Regions from separate parts of the Kitasatospora sp. NPDC101155 genome, predicted to be linked through region 2. Evidence: riboswitches for the same ligand, from Rfam matches in the RefSeq annotation. Region 2 holds a riboswitch; each other region holds the start of a gene.
What was found. Region 2 has a riboswitch for magnesium ahead of ACIRYZ_RS41020 (NRAMP family divalent metal transporter). Riboswitches for the same ligand answer to the same signal wherever they lie in the genome.
Positions count from the first base shown of each region.

Region 1: it holds a riboswitch for magnesium, as region 2 does, so the genes downstream of both, ACIRYZ_RS07715 (NRAMP family divalent metal transporter) here and ACIRYZ_RS41020 (NRAMP family divalent metal transporter) in region 2, are expected to answer to the same signal.
Region 3: it holds a riboswitch for magnesium, as region 2 does, so the genes downstream of both, ACIRYZ_RS12605 (magnesium transporter MgtE N-terminal domain-containing protein) here and ACIRYZ_RS41020 (NRAMP family divalent metal transporter) in region 2, are expected to answer to the same signal.
Region 4: it holds a riboswitch for magnesium, as region 2 does, so the genes downstream of both, ACIRYZ_RS31970 (NRAMP family divalent metal transporter) here and ACIRYZ_RS41020 (NRAMP family divalent metal transporter) in region 2, are expected to answer to the same signal.

Region 1 covers NZ_JBIWPN010000004.1:216,388-223,209, reverse strand. The annotation lists gene ACIRYZ_RS07730 (hypothetical protein) at 1-568, shown strand, start outside; gene ACIRYZ_RS07725 (YoaK family protein) at 639-1,316, opposite strand; gene ACIRYZ_RS07720 (MgtC/SapB family protein) at 1,363-2,097, opposite strand; gene ACIRYZ_RS07715 (NRAMP family divalent metal transporter) at 2,201-3,865, opposite strand; M-box (ykoK) riboswitch at 4,224-4,400, opposite strand; gene ACIRYZ_RS07710 (BlaI/MecI/CopY family transcriptional regulator) at 4,628-4,963, shown strand; gene ACIRYZ_RS07705 (M56 family metallopeptidase) at 4,960-5,844, shown strand; gene ACIRYZ_RS07700 (NlpC/P60 family protein) at 6,136-6,822, opposite strand, start outside.
Region 2 covers NZ_JBIWPN010000059.1:26,694-33,515, forward strand. The annotation lists gene ACIRYZ_RS41005 (NRAMP family divalent metal transporter) at 1-1,547, opposite strand, end outside; gene ACIRYZ_RS41010 (VOC family protein) at 1,742-2,128, opposite strand; gene ACIRYZ_RS41015 (hypothetical protein) at 2,217-2,480, opposite strand; gene ACIRYZ_RS41020 (NRAMP family divalent metal transporter) at 2,540-4,189, opposite strand; M-box (ykoK) riboswitch at 4,519-4,692, opposite strand; M-box (ykoK) riboswitch at 5,126-5,301, shown strand; gene ACIRYZ_RS41025 (lanthionine synthetase C family protein) at 5,541-6,822, opposite strand, start outside.
Region 3 covers NZ_JBIWPN010000007.1:9,293-16,114, forward strand. The annotation lists gene ACIRYZ_RS12580 (Ig-like domain-containing protein) at 1-255, opposite strand, end outside; gene ACIRYZ_RS12585 (LysR family transcriptional regulator) at 377-1,312, opposite strand; gene ACIRYZ_RS12590 (MFS transporter) at 1,449-2,696, shown strand; gene ACIRYZ_RS12595 (cysteine hydrolase) at 2,757-3,356, shown strand; gene ACIRYZ_RS12600 (hypothetical protein) at 3,416-3,598, opposite strand; M-box (ykoK) riboswitch at 4,027-4,204, shown strand; gene ACIRYZ_RS12605 (magnesium transporter MgtE N-terminal domain-containing protein) at 4,512-5,879, shown strand; gene ACIRYZ_RS12610 (NRAMP family divalent metal transporter) at 5,876-6,822, shown strand, end outside.
Region 4 covers NZ_JBIWPN010000029.1:21,533-28,354, forward strand. The annotation lists partial or broken gene fdhD (formate dehydrogenase accessory sulfurtransferase FdhD) at 1-300, shown strand, start outside; gene ACIRYZ_RS31960 (LysR family transcriptional regulator) at 460-1,377, shown strand; gene ACIRYZ_RS31965 (YhgE/Pip domain-containing protein) at 1,422-2,723, opposite strand; M-box (ykoK) riboswitch at 2,907-3,084, shown strand; gene ACIRYZ_RS31970 (NRAMP family divalent metal transporter) at 3,430-5,079, shown strand; gene ACIRYZ_RS31975 (hypothetical protein) at 5,183-5,470, shown strand; gene ACIRYZ_RS31980 (hypothetical protein) at 5,543-5,791, shown strand; gene ACIRYZ_RS31985 (winged helix-turn-helix domain-containing protein) at 5,838-6,278, shown strand; gene ACIRYZ_RS31990 (hypothetical protein) at 6,333-6,822, shown strand, end outside; gene ACIRYZ_RS31995 (glyoxalase) at 6,821-6,822, shown strand, end outside.

The DNA of each region.
Region 1 (6,822 bases), on a different contig from region 2:
ACCGCTGGTCCGCCCGCTCGACCGCGCCCGGGCCCGGGCCTGGCTGCTCGCGATCGTCGGCGGGCTGGCGGCGGTCGCCGTCTCCGTGCTGGGCGCCCTGCTCCTCTACCGCTCGACCGCGCCGCAGGCCGCCGCCGACCGGGTGCGGCTGCACCGGGTGGACGCCGTGGTCGCCGTCCTCCCCGACCACGGCGCCGCCACCGGCAGCCGCTTCGCGGACGGCTACAACAGCCGGATCGAGGTCCCGGCCGCCTGGAACTACCCTGCGGGCACCGCGCACACCGGTACCGTCGAGGCCCCTCGCACGGCCACCACCGGCACCGTCGTCCCGATCTGGGTCGACCCCGCGGGCACCCCCACCACTCCCCCGGCCAACCGCGCCTCCCTCGCCGTCTTTGCCGCCTGCACCGGCGCCGGCGTCCTCCTCGCCCTCCTCGCGATGCTGACCCTGGCACTGCGGCTGCGCCTCCACTCCCTCGACCGCCGCGCCGAGACCGCCTGGACCACCAGCTGGGCCCGCCTCGAGCCGCTCTGGAGCGGCCGCGCCGGACACCGCCGCGAGGATTGAGAAGCTGCCGACTCCGGAAGCCTTCGCGCCCCCTCAGCCGTTCGGCGAGGGGGCGCGAGGGCGTTCGGCCTCAGAGGCGCTCGGTCCAGGCGGGCGCCGGGGTGGGCTTGCCGGCGTGGTGGGTGAGGACGGCCACCGCGACCAGCAGGGCGAGGGCCAGGGCCAGCGCGGTGGGGACGTTGGCGTGGAGGACGAGCAGCGCGCCGAGCAGGGCGCCGGCGAACATCCAGACGACGGAGGCGATACGGCGCAGGCCGGTGAGGTCGGCGGCGAGGGCGGTGATGGTCATGGTGAGCACGGTGGTGGTGAGGTCGGGGACCTTGAGCGAGCGGACCACCGCGTTCTGGCCGCCCATGGCGAGGGCGAGCAGGCCGATCAGGGTGTAGCGGGCGGGTTCGGAGCCGTGGCCGATGACGGCCGCCAGGACGGTGCTCGCGGCGACCAGCACCGCCTGGGCGGCGACGGCGGCGGTCAGCAGCCGGCCGCGGTGGCCGGGCAGGTGCCGGGCGAGGTGGCCGCCGGCCAGGGCGCCGAGCAGGAACACGGCGAGGGCGGCGAGTGAGGCGGTGGCGGAGAGGTTCGCGGCGCCGGCCAGGGCGAAGCCGAGGAAGACCACGTTGCCGGTCATGTTGGCGACGAAGACGTGCCCGAGTTCGAGGTAGCTGACCGCGTCCACCATCCCGGTGACCACGGTCAGCACCAGCAGCATCGGCACCAGCGGCCCGTGCTCGGGGTCGGGTTTCAGCATCGGGCCTCCCGGGCGGTTCGCGTGACGGTCCTTCCGTTCTACTCCCTCAGGCGAGCGCCGGGCTGCCGGACTCGTCCGACTCCTCGTCCAGGTGCCAGTGCAGGTCCCGCACCCCGGGCTCCAGCGACAGCCGGGTGACGACCTGCTCCAGGGCCGGGGTCACCTGCCCGGTGATCGCCACGGTGGCGCGCAGGCTGGTGGCGTCGCCCTGTTCCGTGCGGCGGGCACGCAGGCCGGTGGGGGCGAGGCCGGAGGCGGCCAGGGCCTGGAGCAGCAGGGCGCGGATGTGGGTCTCGGACTTGCGGTCGCACTCCAGGTGGACGGTGGCCCGGCAGGTGGAGTCCGGGTCGCTGCCGGACTGCGGGGCCCGGTCGAGCGCCCGGCCGGCCGGGCGCAGCACCAGGTGGACGGCGAGCACGGCGAGCGCGCCGAGGCCGGCGAGCTCCAGCTTGCCGGAGGCGGCCAGCACCCCGACGGCGGCCGAACACCAGAGCGTGGCGGCGGTGTTGAGGCCGCGCACGCCGGCGCCGTCGCGCAGGATGACGCCACCGCCCAGGAAGCCGATGCCGGAGACGACGTACGAGGCGACCCGGGTGGGGCTGCCGGTGTCGCCGACCGCCTCGCTGTAGAGCACGAACAGGGTGGCGCCGGCGGCGACCAGGGCGTTGGTGCGCAGGCCGGCCATCCGGGCCCGCCACTGGCGCTCGACGCCGATCAGTGCGCCGCAGGCGACGCCGGTGGCGAGCCGGACCAGGAACTCGACGGTGGTCAGGGTGTGCACGACGGCACCTCCTCCAGAGGAATCACGGGGAACGCGGGAAAAGGAAACGAACGGGTGGCGAGCCGCTGCCCACCACCCGTCCGTACGGGCTTCGATCGGTGGCTCAGTGGTTCAGCGCGGTCTGCACGATCTTGATGATGACCATGACCATCGCGATCAGCAGGTAGGTGCGCAGGGCGCCCATGCCGATCTTGCGGGCGGTGGACATCACCGGGCGGCTCAGCGTCTCCAGCGGGGGCATCCGCCAGTTCTCCCGGTCCGTGCGGTCGATCGGGTCCTCCTTGGTGCCGCGGCGGCCGAAGGTGAAGAAGTACCCGGCGACGAGCACACCCGCCACGCCGCAGCCGGCCATGATCCACAGGATCGCGTCCGAGCTGATGTCCGGCCAGACCACGGCCGCGGTCAGGATCAGCGACAGCATGACCAGCACGCCGACCACCGCCGAGGTGAAGGCGTTGGTCTTCGGCCCGTTGCGCCAGGGGCCGAGCACGGCCTTGTCGTTGCAGAGCAGCAGCAGGAAGACCGTCGCGGAAGGCAGCAGCACGCCGGCCAGCACCTGCACGAACTGGGTCATCAGGCCCTGCATGTAGTCGTTCGACAGCAGGGTGATCGCCGCGGCGACCACCACCAGGCCGGCGTAGACCGCGTAGAAGCCCTTGGCGCCCTTGACCCCGCGGTGCAGCGAGTGCTTGATGCCGAAGACGTCGCCGATGGCGTAGGCGGTGGACAGGGACACCGCGAAGGCGCCGATGATCGAGGCGTCCAGCAGCGCGATGGCGAACAGCACGCCCACCAGGTGGCCGGCCTTGTCCTCCAGGCCCTTGGCCACGGCGGCCGCGTCGGAGAACTGGCCGAAGCCGTCGGTGCCCGCGAAGGCGGCGGCGGTGAAGCCGATCATCGCGGCGGCGCCGATGATCACGATCGCGATGCCGATCCACAGGTCGACCTTCTCGTACTTCATGAAACGCGGCGTGATCCGCTTGTCGATGACGTACGACTGCTGGAAGAACAGCTGCCACGGGGCGACGGTGGTGCCCACGATCGAGACGATGACGAGCATGACGGCCGCGAGCTGGCCGGAACCGCCCGGCATCTGCGGCACCACGAAGTCGTGGGTCATCTGCGAGGTCTTGGGGTGGACCATGAAGTAGATCGGCACCAGCAGCAGCGAGCCCACGCACAGGGCGATGGCGACGCGCTCGAAGCGCTGGAAGGAGCCGGTGAAGGCCGAGGCGATGATGATCGCCGCCGCCAGGATGACCGAGGCGACCTTGGGCAGGCCCAGGTACCCGGCCGCCAGCGTGACGCCGATGAACTCGGTGACCAGGGTCAGCGCGTTCAGCAGGAACAGGTCGATGACGCTGAACGCGCCCCAGAACTTGCCGAACCGCTCCAGGATGAGGCGGGCGTGGCCGACGCCGGTGACGGCGCCCAGGCGCAGCACCATCTCCTGGTTGACGTAGAGCACCGGGATCAGCAGGGCCAGCGTCCACAGCAGCTGGGTGCCGTAGTTCTGGCCGGCCTGGCCGTAGGTGGAGAAGGCGCCGGCGTCGTTGTCGCCGACCATCACGATCAGGCCGGGGCCGACGATCGCCAGCAGCGTCTTGAGCTTCGCGGACAGACCCTGGCGCGGGGCGTTGTCGTCCAGCTTGATGGTGCCGAGCGCGCCCCTGATGTCGCCGACGTGGGCGTCGTCGAGCACGGCGGACTGGGCGGTGGGAGCGGTGGGGACCGTGGAAACCTTCGGGTCCAGCATCACGTTGGTCATGGCGGGGCCTCCCTGCCCCCTTCCTGGAGGGGGCGACAGGGGGCACGCAGCAGCGATCCTCCCTGCGAGCGCACGGCATCCGCTCCACACGGCGACGCTGAGCGGCGGCGGCCGTACGGGCATGAGGATGCGTCAGGCGGCTTGCGTCCAGGCATGGTTGAGCGCGGGACGAAGCACCGGGTGAACGCGCAGGGAAGGTTGTTACCGCGTGCCGGAGGTGTTCGAGAGCATGCGGGGGCAGGGGCAACTGTGGCCCGGACTAGGACAGTCCATGTCTCCCACCTCCTCCCGGTCGGGGGCGCACCGTCTGTGCGCCGCATCACGACACGGCAAGGAGCACACCGGCCCCGAATGGACCGGTACACCCCAACTCGTCAGAGCTTTGGCACTCCACGGCGTGTCCAGCCTGCCTGGCCGGAAGCCACTTGGGGTCAACCCTTAAGTCGGGAAGACCTGTCCTGAACCTGGGCGTCTCTCGACGTCGTCGGGTCAGTGGCCTGTGTCCGTGAAGACGCCTCACCGAACGAGGTGCCTTTTCAAACCTCCCCAAGCATAGACCCGCCACGAACGGCCCAATCACGTTTTCGGCCGATCCGCTACACCTTTGTAGAACCTTGACCAAGCGCACTCCCTTCACCCTCTCGCGCCCGGCACCCGCCGTAGCATGGGCCGCGTTCCAGCGGGCGAAGGGCGCCGGCGGTCGGTTCGGCAAGGGAGACCACGGCGGTGCTACGGGGGTTCGGCGATCTGGAGGCCGAGATCATGGACCGGCTCTGGTCCTGGGGCCGTCCGGCCACGGTGCGCGAGGTGGTCGACGACCTCCAGCGGCAGCGGCCGGTCGCGTACACCACGGTGACCACCGTCGCCGACATCCTGCACACCAAGGGCTGGCTGCGCCGGGACAAGGTCGGCCGCGCCTGGGTGTACGAACCGACCTGCACCCGCGAGGTGTACACCGCCGAGCTGATGCACCAGGCGCTGGAGACCACCCCGGACCGGGCCGGCGCGCTGCTGCGCTTCGTCGACCGGATCAGCGGGGACGAGGCCTCCGCCCTGCTCGCCGCCCTCGAACAGGTCAAGGCCCGGGACGCCGAGTGACGCTCGCCCTGCTCGGCCTCTACCTGGCCGTGACCGGCGTCCTGCTGCCCCGCCGGCTGGCCGGCTCCACCCGGCTCCAAACCCGTCCGACCCTGGGCGCGGCGCTGTGGCTGGCGTTGATGGCCTCCTTCACCGTCGCCCTGGTGCTCGCCGCGCACCACGCGCTGGAGCCCGCCGCCCACGAGCCGGCCGGGCTGCTCGGACTGCTCCCCCACCTCGAACCGGCCGGGCCGGTCGTGCCGCACACCCATGGCTGGTGGCTGCCGGCCGCAGCCGGGGCGCTGCTCGCCCTCGCGCTGGCCGCGGTCGGCGCCCGGGCCGGGCGGGCCCGGCGGCGGCACCGGGCGGTGCTGGACGTGGTCGCCGTACGGGACCGGCGCTGGGGCGCGCTGGTGCTGGAGCACGCCCACCCGACGATCTACTGCCTGCCCGGGCGTCGCTCCCGGGTCGTGCTGTCGCGCGGGGCGCTGCGACTGCTCGACGAGCGGCAGCTCGCCGCGGCCGTCGCGCACGAGCACGGGCACATCCGCGGCCGCCACCACCTGTTCCGGCTGCCCGCCGACACCTTCGCGCTGCTGCTCGGGCCGCTGCCGCTGGCCCGGCTGGGGCGCTCCGAGGTGGCGCTGCTGCTGGAGATGGCGGCGGACGACGCGGCGCTGGCGAAGGTGTCGCGGGGCGAACTGGCCTCGGCGCTCTGCGCGTTGGCCACGTCCGGTCCGGCTCCGGGTGGGTCCCTGGGGGCGGCGTCCACCGGGGTGCTGACCCGGGTCCGTCGGCTGGCGCGGCCCGGCGGCGGCCGGCGGCGCCAACTGGCCGGGTGGCTGGCGGTGTCGGCACTGCCGGTGCTGCCGTACCTGCTGGCCTGCGCGCCGCACCCGTAGGTCGTTCCACCAGTACCCAGCGGCGGCGCAGGTACGCCCCAGCCTTCTCGCGTCTCGGCGGCGACCGGGACTACCGCCGCGGGCGCCCGGGTGATCGCGGCCGACGCTGTCGGAGCGCCCGGGTGATCGCGGTCGGCGCTGTCGGAGCGCCCGGCCACCCTCTGGGCAACGTTTCGACCGGTCCGCTCAGTTGAGGCCGCTTCCGGCCGGACGGAACGTCCTCCGATCGTTCTGCGGCCCCACCCCGACGGCCGCGCGCAGGGGTTGACGGGGCCGCCGGGGCGGAAGGGTTTACGGGCGGACGGCGCCGACGTAGGGCATGGCGTCGATGGGGAGGACCTCGACGTTCTTGCCGGTGCGGGGGGCGTGGATCATCTTGCCGTCGCCGATGTAGATGCCGACGTGGTGGATGTCGCCGTAGAAGAAGACCAGGTCGCCGGGCTGAAGGTCGGCGCGGGCGACGCGGGGGCCGTCGTTCCACTGGTCCTGGGACATCCGGGAGAGCTTGACGCCCGCCGCGCGGTAGGCGGCGCCGGTGAGGCCGGAGCAGTCGAAGCTGCTGGGGCCGGTGGCGCCCCAGCCGTAGGGCTTGCCGAGCTGGGCGTAGGCGAAACCGACGATGGCGGCGGCGCGGCCGCCGGCGGGCGGGGCCGGGGCGTTCAGGTCGGGGCGCTGGGTGGAGCGGGAGGCCCGGTCGGCGGCGGCCGCCTTCTGGGCCTCGGCCCTGGCCTTCTCCGCGGACTGCTGGGCGTTGACCTTGGCGCGGTCCTCGGCGCTGAGCTTGTTGAGCATGGCCTGGGCCTGGGCGAGCTTGGCCTGGATCTGCTTCTTCCTCTCGGCGAGCTCGGTGCCGACGGAGTCCAGCTGGGCGAGGGTGGCGGTGGCCTCGGTGCGGTCCTGGTCGAGCTTGCGCTGCTCCTCCTGGGCCTGCTTGAGCAGGGCCGTCTGGGTGTCGGCGACCTGGTTCTGCGCCGAGAC
Region 2 (6,822 bases):
GCATCGCCCTTCGTGTGGCGTGCCATGAACGACTCGATGCGGGCTGTCTGCTCCGTGTACTGCGTGTGGAGCACGATGAGGACGCCGCCGACCAGGCCGACGAACGCGCCGGCCGCGAATCCGCAGGCCAGTTGGGTGGTCGTGAGGTCGGGGAAGAAGGTGGCGGCGGTGAGCGCCAGGGAGAGCAGGACGAGGACCCAGACGATGACGCCCGCGGTGACGTTCTGCTTCGTGGTGTTGACCCACGGCCCGAGCACCGGGCGGTCGTTGCACAGCAGCACCAGGAACACGGTGGCCGAGGGCAGCAGCACGCCGGCCAGGGCCTGGACACCCTGGGTGATCAGGCCCTGCACCTGGGCGTCCGAGGTCAGCGTGATCGTGGCGGCGATGCCGATCAGGACGGCGTAACCGATGTAGAAGAGCGGTGCCTCGCGGAGCTTCCAGTGCAGCGAGTGCCGCTTCTTGAACGTGTCCCCCAGGGTGTAGGCGGTGGCGAGGCTCACGGCGTTGGCGCCGATCAGCGAGGCGTCGAGCAGCACGACCGCGAACAGCGCGCCGACGGTGTGGCCACCGTGCGTCCCGAGGCCGTCGGCGACCGCTCCGGCGTCGGTGAACTGGCCGAACAGGTCCGTGTGTTGGAAGACGAATGCGGAGGTGGCCATCACGGCGATCGCGCCTGTCATCACGACCGCGATGCCGATCCGCAGGTCGGCTCGCGCGTAGTGGATCCAGCGCGGGGTGATCCGCTTGTCGACCACGCTGGACTGCTGGAAGAACAGCTGCCAGGGTGCGACGGTGGTCCCTACGATGGCGATGATCACCAGCAGCAGCGTCGAGTCGAGGCCGCCGGGGAGCTGCGGCGCGATTCCCGCCACGGTGTCGTCGAGCTTGGGGTGCGCGAGCAGCGCCATCGGGAGCACGATCACGTTCACGGCCATCAGCGCGAAGAGGAACCGCTCCCAGCGCCGGAAAGACCCGCCGGCCACCACGGCGAACAGCAGCACCGCCGCGAGCGGAACCGAGACGTACTGGGGAATGCCGAAGTAGTCCAGCGCCTGGGACACGCCGATGAACTCGGTCACCAGGGTGAGCGCGTTGACCAGGATCAGGTCGCCGACGCTGAACATCCCCCAGAACCGGCCGAAGCGCTGAAAGATCAGCCGGGCGTGGCCCACGCCGGTGACCGCGCCGAGGCGGACCACCATCTCCTGGTTCACGTAGAGCACCGGGACCAGCAGGGCCAGCGTCCACAGCAGCTTCATACCGTAGTTCTGGCCCGCCTGCGCGTACGTCGCCACGCCACCGGCGTCGTTGTCCCCGACCATGACGATCAGGCCCGGGCCCATGATGACCAGCAGAGCCCTGAGCCGTTCCGCCAGCGATCCGCGTCGGCCGGGGTCGTCCTGCTCGATGGTGCCGAGCGCGCCGACGATGTCGCCGACGTGCGCGCTGTCCACGACGGCAGCACCGGAGGCGGCCTGCGGCGGCGTCGGCTTGCTCGGGCCGGGCCGGTGGCCCTGGGTCGGGCCGGTGGTGTGGAAGGCCAACGCGCTTCTCCTCTGAGGTGACTGTGCGGGCGTGCCGACGGCACGCCTCTGTCCGGGCACGCCGAAGAACGGCCGGGCGGGCCGCGGGATGAAGGTGGGCAGGGGACGTGGGCCGGCAGGCCGATTCCGGTGAGCAACCGGCTACGGCCGATTGACTTGGCTGTCCAGTGGGGCAGTTGATGCTGGGCGGCGGGTTACGGGGCGGGTGTCCGATCGCCGATCGCTTCGATGAACTCCAGGAGGTCGCCGGCCGGGTCCTGGCTGTAGAAGCGGCGTTGCGGCGGAAGGCTGTGGTCCCAGGCCACAGCGGCGCCGTGCTGGGCCAGCCGGGATGCGAGTTCGTCGATCGCGCTCACGCGCAGCCCTGGATGGACCTTGGTGGTCGGCCGGAAGCCGTCTTCGATGCCGAGGTACAGGCGGATGCGCCCGTCGTCGGCCGCGAACCAGCAGCCGCCACGACTCGCCAGGGACGGGGGCTTGGGGAGCTCGGCCATCCCGAGCACCCCCACGTAGAAGGCGCGCAGGGCCTCCTCTCTGCCGCTCGGCGCGGGCAGCTGGACATGGTCAAGAGCGGTGATCACGATTGGTCTTCCCCCTCGGGGTCGATGGACGAGCACAGGACGAGGCCGCGGTCGAAGCGGCGGACGGACACGACGCGGGCGGTCGGCGTCAGCGGTTGTCGCCGGGAGCGCGCTGGGTGCTTGGGCGTCGATGGGCGTGCCGCCGGGTGCCCTCGGGAGCGGTGACGCCGTGCCGGCGCGAACGCATCCGCACGGGCTCTGCGGCGGGGGCCTGAGCCGCGACGGCGTGCAGGACCGGGTGGTCGAGCGGGCTCGCGGCGAGGCGGCGGATGACACCGGCCAGCGCGGCGCGCAGACCGGTACGGGGCCTGGCGAGCGGCACGGGTACGTGGATCGCGGTGAAGACGGACATGGCGGATCACCTCCATCGGACCGGCTGCGGGCATGCCGAAGGCACACCGGGGCCGTGGGTCAGTGCCCCATGGCGGTCTGGACGACCTTGATGATGACCATGATCATCGCGAGCAGGAGGTAGGTGCGCAGGGCACCCATGCCGACCTTGCGGGTGGCGGACATGACCGGGCGCTCCAGGGTCTCCAGCGGGGGCATCCTCCAGTCCTCCCGACCGGTGCGGTCGATCGGGTCCTCCTTCGTGCCGCGGCGACCGAAGGTGAAGAAGTACCCGGCGACCAGCACGCCGACGACGCCGCAGGCGGCCATGATCCACAGGATCGTGCCCGCCGTGATGTCCGGCCAGACCACGGAGGCGGTCAGGATGAGCGAGAGGGTGACCAGGATGCCGACCACCGCGGCGGTGAACGCGTTGGTCTTCGGGCCGTTGACCCACGGGCCGAGGACGGCCTTGTCGTTGCAGAGCAGCAGCAGGAAGACGGTGGCGGAGGGCAGCAGCACGCCGGCGAGCACCTGGACGAACTGGGTCATCAGGCCCTGGGCGTAGTCGGTGGACAGCAGCGTGACCGTGGCGGCGACGACCACCACACCGGCGTAGATCGCGTAGAAGCCCTTGGCGCCCTTGACGCCGTGGTGCAGCGAGTGCTTGATGCCGAAGACGTCGCCGATGGCGTAGGCGGTGGACAGTGACACCGCGAAGGCGCCGATGATCGCGGCGTCCAGCAGGGCGATGGCGAACAGGACACCCGCGACCTCGCCGGCCTTGTCGGCGATGCCCTTGGCGACGCCGGCGGCGTCGGTGAAGTTGCCTGCGGCGTCGGTACCCGCGAAGGCCGCGGCGGTGAAGCCCATCATGGCGGCGGCGCCGACGACGACGATCACGATGCCGATCCACAGGTCGGCCTTCTCGTACTTCATGAACCGCGGGGTGATGCGCTTGTCGATGACGTACGACTGCTGGAAGAACAGCTGCCACGGGGCGATGGTGGTGCCGACGATCGAGATGATCAGCAGCATCACGGTGGACAGCTCGCCCGCGCCGCCCGGCATCTGCGGCACCACGAAGTCGTGGGCCATCTGCGAGGTCTTCGAGTGGACCATGAAGTAGATCGGCACCAGCAGCAGCGAGCCCACGCACAGCGTGACCGCCACGCGCTCGAAGCGCTGGAAGGAGCCGGTGAACGCCGAGGCGATGATCACCGCGGCGGCCAGGACCACCGAGAGTTCCTTGGGCAGGCCGAGGTAGCTGGCGGCCTGGGTGACCCCGATGAACTCGGTGACCAGGGTCAGCGCGTTGAGGAGGAACAGGTCGATGACGCTGAACGCGCCCCAGAACTTGCCGAAGCGCTCCAGGATCAGTCTCGCGTGGCCCACGCCGGTGACGGCGCCCAGTCTCAGCACCATCTCCTGGTTGATGTACAGCACCGGGACGAGGAGGAGCAGCGTCCACAGCAGCTGGGTGCCGTAGTTCTGGCCGGCCTGACCGTAGGTGGAGAAGGCGCCGGCGTCGTTGTCGCCGACCATGACGATCAGGCCGGGGCCGACGATCGCCAGCAGGATCTTCAGCTTCGCGGACAGGCCCTGGCGCGGGGCGTTGTCGTCGAGCTTGATGGTGCCGAGGGCACCCTTGATGTCGCCGACGTGGGCGTCGTCCAGCACCGCCGAGCGCGGGCCGGGAACCTTCGGGTCGAGTGTGGCGTTGATGGTCATGACGAGCCTCCCTTGGGCCCCAGGAACAGGACGGGGCAAGTTGAGGACACGCAGCAGCAATCCCCCTTGCGAGCAGGCGCGCCGCATCCGCCCGTGGCCGCGTGGGGCCACGCGGGCATGGCAAAGCCGCGTGCAGGCATGGCGCGACGTCGGACGTACGTGCAGGGAAGGTGGTTACCGCGTGCTGGTGAGGAACGAGCGCATGCGGGGGCAGGGGCAACTATGGCCCGGACTACTGCAGTCCATGTCTCGCCTCCTCCCGGTCGGACGCACCCCGTGGTGCGTGTCATCGACGCGGCAAGGAGCTCACCGGGCGCACGACGGCCACCGGCTCACCCCAACTCGTCAGAGCTTTGGCACTCCACGGCGTAATCCCCCTGTGGGGGAAGCCACTTGGGATCAACCCTTAACTCGGGAAGATCTGTCCTGAACCTGGGCGTCTCTCGACGTCGTCGGGTCAGTGGCCTGTGTCCGTGAAGACGCCTCACCGAACGAGGTGCCTCTTCAAACCTCGAGGAGCATAGACCCCTCGCCGGACAGAACTCGAACGCTTTGCCAAAGCTTGACGCCGCCGCCCGGACCGCTCGGGACCGGTGGCAGGCCTCCCGGCAGCGCACGCCCGGACCGGACAACTCCGTCCAGGAGAGCGGCGAACCGTGGACGTGCTGGCCCCGCATCAACCACACCTCACCCGTGACGCGGTCGGCCGGGTCGGGCTTCGCCTGGCGCGCCGTGAAGGCCTCGATACGCGCCGGTGTCGTCCGTCTGATCGTGCCGAGCGCGCCGACGATGACCCGTCAATTCCTCGAAGCCTCCGCACAACCCGGCTGCCGAGAACGCCCTGGTGGCGGCAGGCCTTTCGACGTAAGGACACGGGTTTGACGGTGGATCGGGCCGCGATTGACAGCGCGCCCCTCGTACGTTTCTACTGTTCGGGCGACTCCTCGTTCGGTGAGGCGTCTGCACGGATACAGGCCACTGACCCGACGACGTCGAGAGACGCCCAGGTTCAGGACAGGTCTCCTCGGCTTAAGGGGTGACCCCAAGTGGCTTCCGCCCACCCGGGCGGATCACGCCGTGCAGTGCCGAAGCTCTTACGTGAGAGGTGTCGTGACCCCTCGCGCAGCGGCGACCGCGCCTCCTGCGCACCGCACCGCCGGGCCTGGCTCTTCCCGATCCATGCCCGGTGGCGGGATCTGCTGCACCCAGAAGAACGAGACACCCGTCCATGCCCTTGACCGGCCCCGCCTCCGCCCGCCTCCGTGAGGCATCGCCGCCCCTCCTCCGGAAAGGCGCGTCGTACGGCCCGGCGACAGCGGGCTTCGCCAGGCCGTACGACGCGCACCTGCCGCTAGGCCAGCAGCAGCGCACCGTCCCACGGCAGCCCACCGAGTTCCTCGGCACCGCCGTCCAGATGGTCGAGCAGGGCGAGCGCGACACCGGCCGCCCCCTCCAGGAAGCCCGCCCGGTCATACCTGCGGACCTGCCGCTCCCCCTCGCCGTCGGCCGCGACGGCGCCGGGCGGGATCGAGCCGGGGAACGCGAATGCGGACTCCGGGTCGTAGGACGAAACGACTTCCTCGGCCAGCCCGGCGAGGCGCGCCAGCAGCGGCGCGTCGCCGCTGTCGCGGGCCACGCGGGCGGCGACCTGGAGCAGGCCCGCCGTCCCGTGGCAGAGCATGGGGTCGTGCAGGCCCCACCGCTCGCGGGGCCGGTCGAGCGCCGCGTGGACGGCGCGGACGGCCTCCGCCTCCCAGCCCGGCTCGCCGAACGCCCGGCCGGCCAGTTGCAGAGCCCTGGCGACGCCCGGCGATCCGTAGCACCAGGCGGTCCGGGTCGGGACGGCGTCGACGCCGGAGGGCAGATGGACGTGGTCGACGGCGATGGACGCCGGCCAGTCAGGGCCGGCCTGCTCGCCGTCGTGGCTGCGGTGCCCGAGTACCCACTCCGCGATCCGGCGCACGGCCTCGTCCGCGCCCGCCACGGCGACCCCTTCCCGGCGGGCGAGCGCCAGCAGGGCCAGCGGCCCGGGGATGCCGTGCGCCAGACCGAGGTTGAGGTGCCCCTCCGGGTACTGCTCGGCCACGACAGGCGAGGGCGGGCCGGGCACCCACCATCCGGGCAGCTCCCGGCCGCCGATCCGCAGCGGCCGGCTCAGCTCGACCAGGTACTCCAACACCTGGACCAGCAGCGGCCGTTGCTCCGGTCCGCAGGCCAACAGGTAGCGTCCGAGGCCGGTCAGACCGCCGATGACGTCGTACGCGGCCATCGCCGGCCCCTCCCGCCCCGCTGCCAGCCGCTCCCGCTCCAGCCCCAGCAGTGCCCGAACGCGCGCTTCCACCCGCCTGTCCACCGCGGCGAGCAGGCCCGCATAGTCCCCGGGACCCGCGACAGCGCTGCGGACCGCGAAGGCGAGCGCGGGCGCGCCGAGGTAGAGGCTGTCCGCCGCAGCCCCGCCGCCGGACCGGGACACGGCCGAAGACAGGTGTGCGTGGGTCACTTGGCGCCAGGCGCGGTCCCGGCGCGCCAGCCGCGCGTACAGCAGCGCGATGCCCACGTGGCCCTCGCCCAGCGACACGGCTGACCACGGGCTCCTCCCGGTCACCGGGTCGGCATTGCCCGGGGCCGACACG
Region 3 (6,822 bases), on a different contig from region 2:
CTTGCCCGGAGTGAGGTAGCTGATGGTGATGCCCGCGGCCGCGCTGGTCACCGTGGGGCCGGTGCCGCCGGCCGGAACCAGGGACGAACCACCTCCCCCGCCACCCGCGCTCCCGAACGGGTGGATGTTGATGTTGAGGTCGCCACCACCGCCTCCGCCGTAGTAGCCGCCGCCTCCGCCGCCACCCGTCTGGAAGCCGCCGGGACCGCCGCCGTGGCCGCCGGTAGGTTCGGCAGGGGAGTTGCCGTCCGCCACTGTGGATCAGACCGTCCGGGCCGAGGCCGGGTCGTCGATCTGACACACCGTCGATTCACCCCGACGATGGGCGATTCGGGTCATTCAGCGGCCGCCGGGGTTCGGTCCGGCACGGCAGCGTTCAGCGCGGGAGCACCCAGTCCGGTCGCCAGGTCCCGGCGGCGTCGAGGCCGGTCGCCGTCGCGGCGAGGTGGGCGCGGAGGGCGGCCAGCGCCGGGTGGGGGTTGTCGCGGTGCCACAGGAGCGAGTGCGGGTAGACGGGCGTCGGGCCGGTCACCGGGATGCGGCGCAGGCCGTAGCGGGCGGGCCAGACCAGACGGATGTGCTCGCCCATGAAGGTGGCCAGGGCCGGGGTGTCGGCGACGGTCTCCAGCAGCGCGTCGGAGCCGAAGTTGGGGCCGGTCGCCTCGATGGTGAGGCCGAACTCGGCGACGAGGTCGTCGTAGTAGGCGGCCCACTCGGTACCGGGGGTGAGACCCGGCATCCAGATCCGGTGGCCGACGAGCTGGGCGACGGTCACCGACCGGGCACCCGCCAGCGCGTGGGCGGGGCCGGTGAGGAGCTGGAGCGACTCGTCGAGCACCCGGACGGACTCGATGTCCTCGGGAAGGGGCCGGCCGGGCGAGGCGACGGCGCGGAAGGACGCGTCGATCGCACCGGACCGGATGGACGCGACGGCCGTCTCGATGTCGAGCAGCATCACCACGTCGAGGTCGATCTCGGGGTGCGCGTGGTGGAAGCCGCGCATCAGGCCCGACCCCGCCCCACGAGAGGAGAGGATGTCGACGCGCAGCGGACGGCGGCCGGTACGCACGGACGCGACCGCGCGCTCGGCGACGCGCAGCAGCTCGCGCGCGTGGGGCAGGAACGCCTGCCCGTCGATGGTGAGCTCGGCGCCGCGGGGCGTGCGGGCGAACAGCCGAACACCGAGCTCGCGCTCCAGCGCGGCGATGCGCTTGGAGACGGCCTGCTGGGTGATCGAGAGGTCGGCGGAGGCCTTCTGGAACTGGCCCGCTTCCACGACGGCGGCGAAGGTGCGTACGGCTTCGAGGTCCACGCCGATCCACCTTAGGGCACAACGTCTGGTTGTGGCGCGGCGGCAGTACGGTTGTTTGACCTGCGGTTGTGCCGCTCGGTTAGCTCTCACCAGTCAACGTCGGTTTGTTCGGGTGGGACAGAGGGGCGCGCTGAGCATGGTGGGCAGGAGGCCGTTGGGCCGGGAGTTCGGCTGGCTGTGGGCGGCGTACGCGGTGAGCGCGTACGGGTCCGGGCTGGGGTTCGGGGCGTTGCCGCTGATCGCCGTGCTGGCGTTGCACGCCGGCCCGGCGGAGGTGTCCGCGCTGTCTGCGGTGGGGCCCGCGGTGGGCGCGCTGATCGCGGTGCCGCTCGCGCCGTGGGTGGAGTTCCGGCGCAAGCGCCCGGTCATGATCACCATGGATCTGGCCCGGTTCGCGGCCATGGCGACGATCCCACTCGCCTACGCCTTCGGCCTGCTCGGTTTCGTGCAGCTCCTCGTGGTCTCCGCCGTGGTCGCCGCCGCCAAGATCGCGTTCAACGCGGCCAGCGGCGCCTACCTCAAGGCCCTCGTCCGGCCGGACGACCTGCTGGTGGCCAACGCGCGCTTCGAGTCCACCAACTGGAGCTCCATCGCGGTCGGGCCACCGCTGGGCGGGGCGGCGATCGGGCTGTTCGGGCCGGTCGTCACCGTGGTGGCCGACGCGCTCAGCTACCTGCTCTCCGCGCTCGGCATCACCGCGATCCGCGGCCGGGAGGAGGCGCCGCAGCCCACCGGCAACGACCCGGTCCGGGCGGGCGCGGTACTCGACGGCTGGCGGCACATCATGGGCGAGCCCGGTCTGCGGGCGCTCTACCTCAACAACATGCTCGTCAGCGGTCTGATCATGGCCACCGAGCCGCTGCTGGCCGTGCTCCTCCTCGGCCAGCTCGGGTTCGCACCCTGGCAGTACGGCCTCGCCTTCGCCGCCCCCTGTCTCGGCGGACTCATCGGCTCCCGGCTGGCCCGCCGCGTGGTGGCCCGCTACGGCCGCGACCGGGTGTTCCGGACCGTGGGCACCCTGCGCGCCGTCTGGCTGATCGGCCTGGTCTTCGTCCGTCCCGGCGTCGTCGGACTCGTCACCGTGATGGCCGTCGAGCTGGCGATCATCATCAACATGAGCCTGTACACCCCGGTGCTCGCCACCTACCGGCTCGAACGCACGCCCAAGCACCTCGTCGCCCGCACCCTGTCGGCCTGGTCGATCGGCCAGCAGGTGTCCATCGCCGTCCTCACCGCGCTCGGCGGGCTGCTCGCCGACGTCACCGGCCCGCGCACCGCGCTCGCGGTCGCGGGGCTGCTCATCCTGGCCACCCCGTTCCTGCTCCCCCGGCGCGAGCACACCTCGCAACCGGACCTCGCGGCACGGGCCGGAACGGTCGCGTAGCCCCTCATGACGTCGCACCCCCGCACGAACTCGCACCCTCGCATGAAGGAGAACACTCGCGTGAGCACCGCCCCCGCACTCGACCCCGCGCACACCGCCCTGCTCGTCCTGGACTGCCAGCCCGCGGTCCTGGCCGCTCTGCCCGAGGGCGGGGACCGCGAGGCCCTGCTCGATCGTGTGGAAGCCGCCGTCGCCGACGTTCGCGCGGCGGGCGGCACCGTCGCCCACGTACGCGTCGGCTTCACCGAGGCCGACTGGGACGCGATCCCGGCCGCCAACAAGTCCTTCGGACCGCTGGCCCAGCACCGCGCCATGCACCACGAGGACCCGGCCGCCGCCGTACACGAGCGCCTGGCTCCCCGGGACGGCGACCTCGTCGTGCGCAAGACCCGCTTCGGCGCCCTGTCCACCACCGACCTCGACCGGCAGCTGCGCGAGCGCGGCATCACCACCCTGGTCGTCGCCGGCATCAGCACCGGCGGCGCCGTCCTGTCGACCGTCCTCGACGCCGCCGACCGCGACTACCGGCTCTACGTGCTGTCCGACGGCATCGCGGACCCGGACCCGGAAGTCCACGACGTCCTGCTCCACCGGGTCCTCCCCTCCCGGGCCCACCTCGTCGACACCGCCGCGCTGCCCGCCCTGCTCCGGGCCGGCTAGCCGGGACGCGCGGACGGGCCCGCTCGCACGCCGGTGCGAGCGGGCCCGTCCAGCCGGTCTCAGAGCTCGTCCGGCAGCTTGCCGATCAGCCAGCGCACGCTGTTGTCGCCGCCCAGCTGCGGGAAGTGCACCATGGCGGCGTCGCAGAGCCCCATCAGGTGCAGCTTCTTTCCGGTGGCGGGCAGTCGGTGGAACTCGAAGGTCGGACCGGCGTGCCGGAGGACGTCCGGATCGCCCTTCACCTGGGTGGCGACCAGCGGAGCAACCCCAGGGATGGCAGTTACTTTCCGTTGCCGAGAGACACGCAGAGTGCTAACGCATGTCGCGATCCGCCGGGCGCGCGAGGCGCACGCCGGGCGCACACCGGGCGGCGAGGACCGCCCGATCAGGTGAGACCGCCTCACCCGCCGAAGGAAGCCGGGCCCGCGCGTCGGCCGGATTCCCGGGCCCACGCGTCGGTCGGATTCCCGGGCCCACGCGTCGGTCGGATTCCCCGTCACCGGGGCCCGGCCATAAACTAGTTCGGCTCCCCGGCGGTCGCCGACCGAAGGGCGACAGTCCGCACCCGACCGTGCGCCGGGCGGCTCCCCCGCTGGTCAGCTCAGGGTCAAGCTCCGGTCAAGGATTACGCCGGAAGGGCGACAGCGTCCTATCCTGGGGCGGATTTGAACAGACACCTCGTTCGGTGAGGCGTCTTCACGGACACAGGCCACTGATCCCACCCGTCGAGAGACGCTCCGGATCAGGACAGGTCTCCCCGGCTCAAGGGGTGACCCCAAGTGGCTTCCCGTCGGTATCGACAGGGACACGCCGTGGAGTGCCAAAGCTCTGACGAGTGGGGGTGCACCGGGCGGTGACGTCGGTCTCCCCCTGCCGTGCCGCCGCGACCTCGATGCGCGGCCGAAATCGGGAGGAGGCGTGATGGACGGAAGTCCTGGCCATAGTCGGCCCAATCCGATGTCGTCCTCGCCGTCCTTCAGTCGTCCGAGGCGCCCCCTCCTTCCCTGACCGATCCGGTCCGCTCCGCCCTCCGGGCCGCCCCGGCCCGGGCGGCCCTGGCGCATGCCTGGAAGCGGTTCGCGCGGTCAGCGTCGGCGGTGGCGCGCCGCCGGGCGGCCCGATGCCCCGTCCTGCCGGGGCAAGGGGGTCCCCACCATGGCTGCCACCACCCTGCTCAACTCCGCCACCGCCCGGCTGCGCGACCGCACCGTCGCCGCCGAGCGCCGTACCGCCGTCACCCGGACCGTCCGGTCCTCGCTGGTCTCCGTCGCCGGGCTGGTCGGCGGGCCGGTCGCCAACCAGGCCGGGGAAGAGGTGGGCCGGGTCGTCGACGTGGTCGCGCGCCTCTACGGCACGGAGCCGTACCCGCCGGTCACCGGGCTGATCATCCGGATAGGCCGCCGCCGCACCTTCATCGCCGCCGACGCCGTCGACCGGATCATGACGGGGCAGGTCCGGCTGCGCACCGCCCGTCTGGACCTGCGCGAGTTCAACCGCCGCCCCGGCGAGGTGCTGCTTGCCCGGGACGTGCTGGACCACCAGCTCGTCGACGTCGACGGCGTCCAGGTCACCCGCGCCGCCGACCTCTACCTGGCCCCGCTGGCCGCCCGGACCGTCCTGGTCGGGGTCGACGTCTCGCTGCCCACCCTGCTGCGCCGGCTCGGCCCGCGCCGCTGGCAGATCCGCCCCACCCCGGAGCGCGTCCTGGACTGGCAGTCCGTCGCCCCGTTCGGCGAGCAGGCCACCCACGGGCCGGCCGAGGTGCGGCTGCGCGCCTCCCGCTCCGCGCTGCACCGGCTGCGCCCGGCCGACCTCGCCGACATCCTGGAGGACCTCGGCCGGCACGAACGCCAGCAGCTGCTGGGCTGGCTGGAGCCGGAGCACGCCGCGGACGCGCTGGAGGAGATGGAGCCCGCCGAGCTGGAGAACCTGCTGCGCGAGGTGCCGCCCGAGCACGCCGCCCGGCTCGTCGACGAGATGGAGCCGGACGAGGCCGCCGACGCCCTGCGCGACCTCGCGCCCGGCGAGCGCGAGACCCTGCTGGCCCGGATGCCCGAGCCCGAGGCGGCCGAGCTGCGCTCCCTGCTCACCCACCGGGAGGGCACCGCCGGCGGCGCGATGACCACCCTGCTGGTCACCGCCGGCCCCGCGCACACCGTCGCCGAGGTACGGGCGGAGCTCGCCGCCCAGGCCGAGCACCGCACCGACATCGACGCGGTCACCGTGCTGGACGACCAGGGCCGGCTGCTCGCCGACATCCCGCTGTTCGACCTGGCGGTGGCCGAGGACACCTCGGTGATCGGCGACCTGGTCGCCTGGCTGGACCAGTTCGGCCCGCCGGTGACCGTCCGGCCCGACACCCGCCTCGCCGAGGCCGCCGACCAACTGGTCGCGGCCCGGGCCACCTCCCTGCTCGTGGTCGACGACTCCGACTGCCCCCTCGGCCGGGTCCTGGCCGACGACATCCTCGACTCGCTGCTGCCCGAGCGCGGGCGCCTGCACTTCCGGAGGCTCCTCAAGTGACCCGCGACCTCGACACCCTCGACGCCGGTCCGGACGCCGCCGCGGCGCCCGTGCCGTCCGCCCCGGGGCGCCCCGGCTGCCGCAAGGGCCTGCGCCGACTGGCCGCGATCGCGATGGTGGCCGGCCCCGGACTGGTCGCCGCCAACGCCGGCAACGACGCCGCGGGCATCGCCACCTACGCCAGCGCCGGCTCCCAGTACGTCTACGGCACGCTGTTCTTCATGGTGCTGGTCACCGTCGCCCTGGTCATGGTGCAGGAGATGGCCGTCCGGCTCGGCGCCCACACCGGCAAGGGTCTGGGCGCGCTGATCCGCGAGCAGTTCAGCCTGCGGCTGACCGCCCTCGCGGTGTTCTGCCTGCTGCTGGCCAACACCGGCCTGGTGGTCAGCGAGTTCGCCGGGATCGGCGCCGCGTTCGAACTGCTCGGCGTGCCCAAGTGGGCGGTCATCCCGCCGTCCGCCGTGCTGCTCTGGTCGCTGGTGCTGTTCGGCTCGTACAAGTGGGCCGAGCGGATCTTCCTGGTGATGTCGCTGGCGTTCTTCGCCTACCCGGTCGCCATGGTCCTCGGCCACCCGGACTGGGGACAGGTCGGCCAGCACCTGGTCATCCCGCACGTGGAGGCCAGCAAGGACTTCATCCTGCTGGCCGTCGCCCTGATCGGCACCACCGTCAGCCCGTACATGCAGTTCTACGCCGCCGCCGGCGTGGTCGACCGCGGCGCCAAGCCCGCCGACTACAAGCTGATCCGGGCCGACGCCGTCCTCGGCGCGGTGTTCGCCTGTGTGATCAGCCTGACCATCATCATCGCCACCGCCGCCGCGATCGGCGGCACCGGCCCGCTGGAGTCCGCCGCGCAGGCCGCCGAGGCGCTCAAGCCCGTCGCCGGGCACGGCGCCGAGCTGCTGTTCGCCTTCGGGCTGCTGGGCGCCTCCGCCCTGGCCGG
Region 4 (6,822 bases), on a different contig from region 2:
GACGCCGAGGGGCGGCTGCTCTGCCTGCGCGAGGACGTGGGCCGGCACAACGCGGTGGACAAGGTGGTCGGCCACGCCCTGCGCGAGGGCCTGCTCCCGGCGCGCGGCACGGTGCTGATGGTCAGCGGCCGGGCCTCCTTCGAGCTGGTGCAGAAGGCCGTGATGGCGGGCGTCCCGATGCTCGCCGCCGTCTCCGCGCCCTCCTCGCTGGCGGTGGACCTGGCCGAGGAGAGCGGGCTGACCCTGGTCGGCTTCCTGCGCGGCGACTCGATGAACGTCTACACCCGCGCGGACCGCATCGACACCGACCGGCTCGACACCGACCGACCCGACCCGGCCCGCCTCGACCCTGCCCCCGTCGACCCTGCCCCCGTCGACCTGGTTCGACTCGACCCTGCCCGCCTCGGCCCCGCGCACAGCGGTACCGGCCGCACCGACCCCGTCCCGGTGGCCGAGTAGATGCTCTTCCGCCAGCTCGAGTACCTGGTCGCCCTCGCCCGCGAGCGCCACTTCGCCCGCGCCGCCCAGGCATGCCACGTCTCCCAGCCGGCCCTGTCCGAGGCCGTCCGCAAGCTGGAGGACGAGCTGAAGGTGCTGCTGGTGCGGCGCGGCCGGGCCTACGAGGGCCTCACCCCCGAGGGCGAACGGATCGTGCTGTGGGCGCAGCGCATCCTGGCCGACCGAAACGCCCTGCGGGACGAGGTGGACGCGCTGCGCACCGGGCTGAGCGGACGACTGCGGATCGGCGCCGTGCCGACCGCCTCGGGCGCCGTCTCGCTGCTCACCGGGCCACTCTGCGCCGCCCACCCGCTGGTGGCCGTGGAGCTGTCCACCAACCTGCGCTCCGAGGAACTGCTGCGCCAGGTACGGAACTTCGAGATCGACGCGGGCATCACCTACCTGCCCGGGCCTGGCTCCGCGGACCTGCGCGCCCTGCCGCTGTACGAGGAACGGTACGTCCTGCTGACCAGCCTGGCGGACGGGCCGGCCCGGCATCCGCGCGCCACCTGGGCGGAGGCCTCCCGGCTGCCGCTGTGCCTGCTGCACCCGGGCATGCAGGGCCGCCGGGTACTGGACGAGGTGTTCACGGGCCTCGGGCTGGAGCCGACGCCCCGGGTGGAGACCGACTCGGTGGCCTCGCTGTTCGCGCACGTGCGCACCGGTCACTGGGCCAGCGTGGTGCCGTACGCCTGGCTGCACGTGTTCGGCGTCCCGCCGGGGATGCAGGCCGTTCCGCTGGTGGAGCCGGTGCACAGCGCGCCGATCGGGTTGGTGATCGCCGCCCGGGAGCCGGGTTCGGTGATGGCCCGCGCGCTGCTAGAGGTGGCCCGGCGGACGGATGTCGCCGCCGTCCTGGGCAGCCTGCCGGGGGCGTAGCGGCTCGACGCGCGGGGCCCGGTCGACCGGCACGCCCACGGGAGTCAGTCCGAGGGCTGAGGCGTCCAGCGGTGCAGGCCCTTGCGGTCGTAGTAGCGGGTCATCGCGAAGCCGAAGGCCAGTGCGAGCACCAGGCCGACGACGATCATGATCCAGCCGCGGGCCAGCCCGGCGTCTCCCCGGGCGTCGAAGTAGAGGATCGCCCGGATGCCCGCGCTCAGCTGGCGCATCGGCTCGAAGATGCCGAGGAAGCGGTAGAACCCGGGCACGGCCTGGAGCGGGACGGTCGCCCCGGAGGAGGGCAGGGCCAGCGCGATGAAGACGAACATGGACACCAGCTGCCCGATCCCGCCGAACGCGGCGTTGATCGCCTGCACCCCGAGGCCGACGGCCACGCTCGCGCAGTAGCCGAACAGCCAGAGCATCGCCTGGTGCGGGGCGTCCATGCCGAGGATGCCGACCGTGCAGAGCAGCACCAGGGAGGCGGTGGGCAGCATGATCCCGGCCGTCATGACCATCTTGAGCAGCAGGGTCTGGGTGCGGTTGATCGGGACGGTCGGACGGCGGGTGTGCCAGGGGCCGATCTCGCTGTCGCTGTAGCCGAGCGCGCCGTCGACGCCGTTGTGGATGATGTTGCCGCCGATGAAGCCGGTCAGCACGGCCAGCAGGGCGTAGTAGAAGGCGCTCAGGCCGAGGCCGCTGTGGCCGCCGATCGGGTGGCCGACCCGGGCGGTGACGGCGATCGGGTCGGCGAGCAGCAGCCGGGCGGTGGCGCCGGTGTCCGGGCCCCGGGCGGTCGAGGCCGGTAGGGCGGCCAGCAGCTGTTTGCCGGTCGTGACCGAGGCCTGGTGGGCGGCGGTCTGGACGATCTGCGCGGCCATCGAGGCGCCGAGGCTGCCGAGGCCGGGGTTGGTGAGGACGGTCAGGGTGGGCCGTTCGGTGGCGCCGCCGGCGGCCAGCTTGGTGACGGTCGCGGTGAAGTCCTCCGGCACGAGCAGCGCGCCGTAGACCTTGCCGGAGGCGAGCAGGTCGCGGACGCCGGCGTCGTCGGTCTGCCGCCAGTCGACGGTGTCGTCGGGGGTTCCGGCCACCACCGCCCGGGTCAGCTCGGTTCCGAGGTTCACCGGGCGGCCGGGCGGCGGCGCGCCCTGATCGGCGTTCACCAGGGCGATCGGCAGCCGGTGCAGGTTCCCGTTCGGGTTGACGATGCCGCCCATGTAGAGCAGTGAGAGCACCACGGCCAGCAGGCCGCACAGGACGCTCGGGAAGAGCCACAGCTTGGGGTGCCGGGCGAGCGCCAGCGCCCTCGCCTGTCGGGGAGCCCCCTGGGAGCCTGTGGTCGCCATGCCACCCCTCGGGTCGTGGGCACTGCCTGGTGCCGCTGCGGGTACGGCGGGAAGTCGTTCCGTGGCGGCAGGGTGGTCAAACCCGCGCCACCCGGGCGGGTGGCTCCCCTTCACAAAGGTAAAGGTTCTACCAAGTGCGCAAGTATAGACCTCCGGCCGGTCTATGCTTCTGGAGGTTTGAAGAAGGCACCTCGTTCGGTGAGGCTTCTTCACGGACACAGGCCACTGATCCGACGACGTCGAGAGACGCCCAGGGTTAGGACAGATCTTCCCGACCTAAGGGTTGATCCGAAGTGGCTTCCGGCCCAAGGGGGTTGGACACGCCGTGGAGTGCCAAAGCTCTGACGAGTTGGGGTGAGCCGGCGGTCGCTTCGCGCGCCGGCGAACTCCTTGCCGCGTCGATGACACGCACCACGGGGTGCGTCGACCGGGAGGAGGCGAGAGACATGGATTGCAGTAGTCCGGGCCACAGTAGCCCCTACCTCCGCCTGTCCTCGTACACCCCGTACACCTCTGGCACGCGGTAACAACCTTCCCTGCGCGTACATCCGACGACGCATCAGCACTGAGCACCACGCACGCGGCTCCGCCGTGCCCGAACGGGCGCGCACCGCCGCGCGCCGACGCGCCGTGCCCGCACGCAGGGGGGACTGCTGCCGCGTGCCCCCAACCGCCCCACCTGTCAGGGGCCCACGGGAGGAACGCCATGACCACCAACGCCACACTCGACTCGAAGGTTCCGCCGCAGCGTTCGGCGGTACTTGACGACGCCCACGTCGGCGACATCAAGGGTGCGCTCGGCACCATCAAGCTCGATGACGACGCACCACGCCAGGGTCTTTCAGCAAGACTCAAGACCCTGCTCGCGATCGTCGGCCCCGGCCTGATCGTGATGGTCGGCGACAACGACGCCGGCGCCTTCTCCACCTACGGCCAGGCCGGCCAGAACTACGGCACCCAGCTGCTGTGGACGCTGGCCCTGCTGATCCCGGTGCTCTACGTCAACCAGGAGATGGTGCTGCGCCTGGGCGCCGTCACCGGCGTCGGCCACGCCCGCCTCATCCTGGAGCGCTTCGGCAAGTTCTGGGGCGCGTTCAGCGTCATCGACCTCTTCCTGCTGAACGCGCTGACCCTGGTCACCGAGTTCATCGGCGTGACACTCGCGGCCGGGTACCTGGGCCTGCCCAAGGTCGCCTCGGTGGTGCTGGCGGCGGCGGTCATCATCGCCTCTGCCTTCACCGGCTCCTTCCAGCGCTTCGAGCGGGTCGCGGTGACGCTGTGCGTCGGCTCGCTGCTGCTGGTGCCGATCTACTTCATGGTCCACCCCAAGACCTCGCAGATGGCCCACGACTTCGTGGTGCCGCAGATGCCGGGCGCCTCGGGTGAGCTCGCGACCGTCATGCTGCTGATCGTCTCCATCGTCGGCACCACCGTCGCCCCCTGGCAGCTGTTCTTCCAGCAGTCGTACGTCATCGACAAGCGCATCACCCCGCGCTTCATGAAGTACGAGAAGGCCGACCTGTGGATCGGCATCGCGATCGTGATCATCGGCGCCTCCGCCATGATGGGCCTCTGCGCCGCCGCCTTCGACGGCACCGACGGCTTCGGCAACTTCACCGACGCGGCCGGCATCGCCAAGGGCCTGGAGGACAAGGCCGGACACCTGGTGGGCGTGCTGTTCGCCATCGCGCTGCTGGACGCCTCGATCATCGGTGCCTTCGCGGTGTCGCTGTCCACCGCCTACGCCATCGGCGACGTCTTCGGCATCAAGCACTCGCTGCACCGCGGGGTCAAGGGCGCCAAGGGCTTCTACGGCATCTACGCCGGCGTGGTCGTGGTGGCCGCGGCGATCACCCTGCTGTCCACCGACTACGCCCAGGGCCTGATGACCCAGTTCGTCCAGGTGCTGGCCGGTGTGCTGCTGCCCTCCGCCACGGTCTTCCTGCTGCTGCTCTGCAACGACAAGGCCGTACTCGGCCCCTGGCGCAACGGCCCCAAGACCAACGCCTTCACCTCCGCCGTGGTCGGCATCCTGGTCATGCTGTCGCTGATCCTGACCGCCGCCGTGGTCTGGCCTGACATCAGCTCCGACGCGCTCCTGTGGATCATGGCCGGCTGCGGTGTGGCGGGCGTGCTGGTCGCCGGGTACTTCTTCACCTTCGGCCGCCGCGGCACCAAGGAGGACCCGATCGACCGCACCGGTCGGGAGAGCTGGCGGATGCCCCCGCTGGAGACGCTGGAGCGGCCGGTCATGTCCACCGCCCGCAAGATCGGCATGGGCGCCCTGCGCACCTACCTGCTGATCGCGATGGTCATGGTCATCATCAAGATCGTCCAGACCGCCCTGAGCCACTGACCCGGACGCCGGGGGCGGCGCCTCGAAATGAGCCCCGCCGCCCCCGGCCCCGACCCGGAACCCTCAACCACCCCGCACCAGGGGGAAGGAAGGGAGTACGGCCATGCGCACCACCCCCCTGCTCCACCACTGCCCGAGCGTCCGCCTCGCCCTGTACGACGGCGTCGAGCGCGCCTACCGCCTCGACGACCCCGGCGCCTGCCCCCACTCGGGCACGCCCAACAGCCCGGCCTCCGCGTACGAGCCGCGCGTCCACCTGGCCTACCTGCTCGCCCGCCAGGGGCACCGCCCGGACTGGCTCGCCGCCTTCGCGGACCTCCCGCCGGCCGCCGCGCACCGCCTCGCCCACGCCGCCGCCCATCACCGGGCCGCCACCGCGACCGCTGCCTGAGTCTTCATCGATTACCGCGCACATCGGCGCACTTGCTCATTTTTCATTGTCCCGTCACGGAGGTGACCTGCCATGTCCATCGTTGCCGCGTTCCAGCCCGCCCTTCCGTCCACCGACCCCGGCCGACTGCGCGCCGCCCTCGCCGCGGTGGGCCGACGCCTGGCAGCGAGCCCGCTGGACAACCCCGTCCTGCAGGCCGTCGCCGGGCCGGCCGCGACCGTGCCGAGCGGCCGCCCGTTGCCGATGCGGTCCAGCTGGCGGACCGTCACCGCCCCGAACGGGACGGCCCGGCTGGAAGCCTCCTGGCACCCGGGCCTCTGACCCACCACTTCCCCGACTCGTTTCGACCCGACGAAGGAGCTCCGCCATGGCCGTGCGCTACCCCAGGCTCGAAGCCATCTTCTCGGACCACGCCGCCGCCCCCGCCGTCCCGGCACCGGTGCGGCACCTGCGCCCCGCACCGGCCGCACCGGCCGCACCGGCCGCCACGCGCCCCGTCATCAGCCCGGACCCCGGACTGGTGGTCGACCCCGATCAGCGCACCGTCACCGTCGACGGCCAGCAGCTCGACCTGCCGTACCTGGAGTTCGAACTGCTCGCGCACCTGGTCGGCAACCCGCTGCGGGTGCACTCCCGCCGCCAGCTGATGGAGGCGGTCTGGGGCCGGCCGGACACCGGCGACACCCGCACCATCGCCACCCACATAGCCCGGATCCGCCGCAAGCTCGGCCCCGGCCACCGGGAGGCGATCGCCACCGTCCGGCAGATCGGCTACAAGTACGACCCCCGGCTGGTCCGCGCCGCCTGAGGCCGCCCGAGCCGGCAGCCGCACCCACCGCACCACCGAAGGAGGACGCCGCACATGACCAGAACCGCCCTGTTCCCCGGGACCGGCAGAGGGACCGCCCTGTGCGGCGTCCTCCTCCTGCTCGTCCTCCAGACCGCCGCCCTCGCCCTCGCCCCGGCCCCGCTGCGGCCCTTCCTGTCCGGCGTGCTCATCGGCGCCGCGACGGCCGGGCTGCTGCTCGCCCTGCTGCTGGCCCAGAGCCGGCGGGCGGGCCGGCCGGCCGCCGAGCGGGTCGCCGCCGGGGCCGGAGACGACGACACCCAGTGGTTCAGCGCCCGCTCGCTGGAGGGCTTCCCGATGGAGCAGGTCCGCCCGCTCCTGCTCTCCGCCGACGCCCCGGGGCTGAACCGGCTCTACACCGCCTGGGTGTTCGCCACCCACGGGCACGACCCCCAGTGGATCGCCCGCCACCTGGACCTGCCCACCCCGACCGCCCGGCTGCTGGTAGCCGCGGCCCGGAGCCACGCCACGTCCGTTCCGACCTCGTCCGACAGGAGGCCGCATT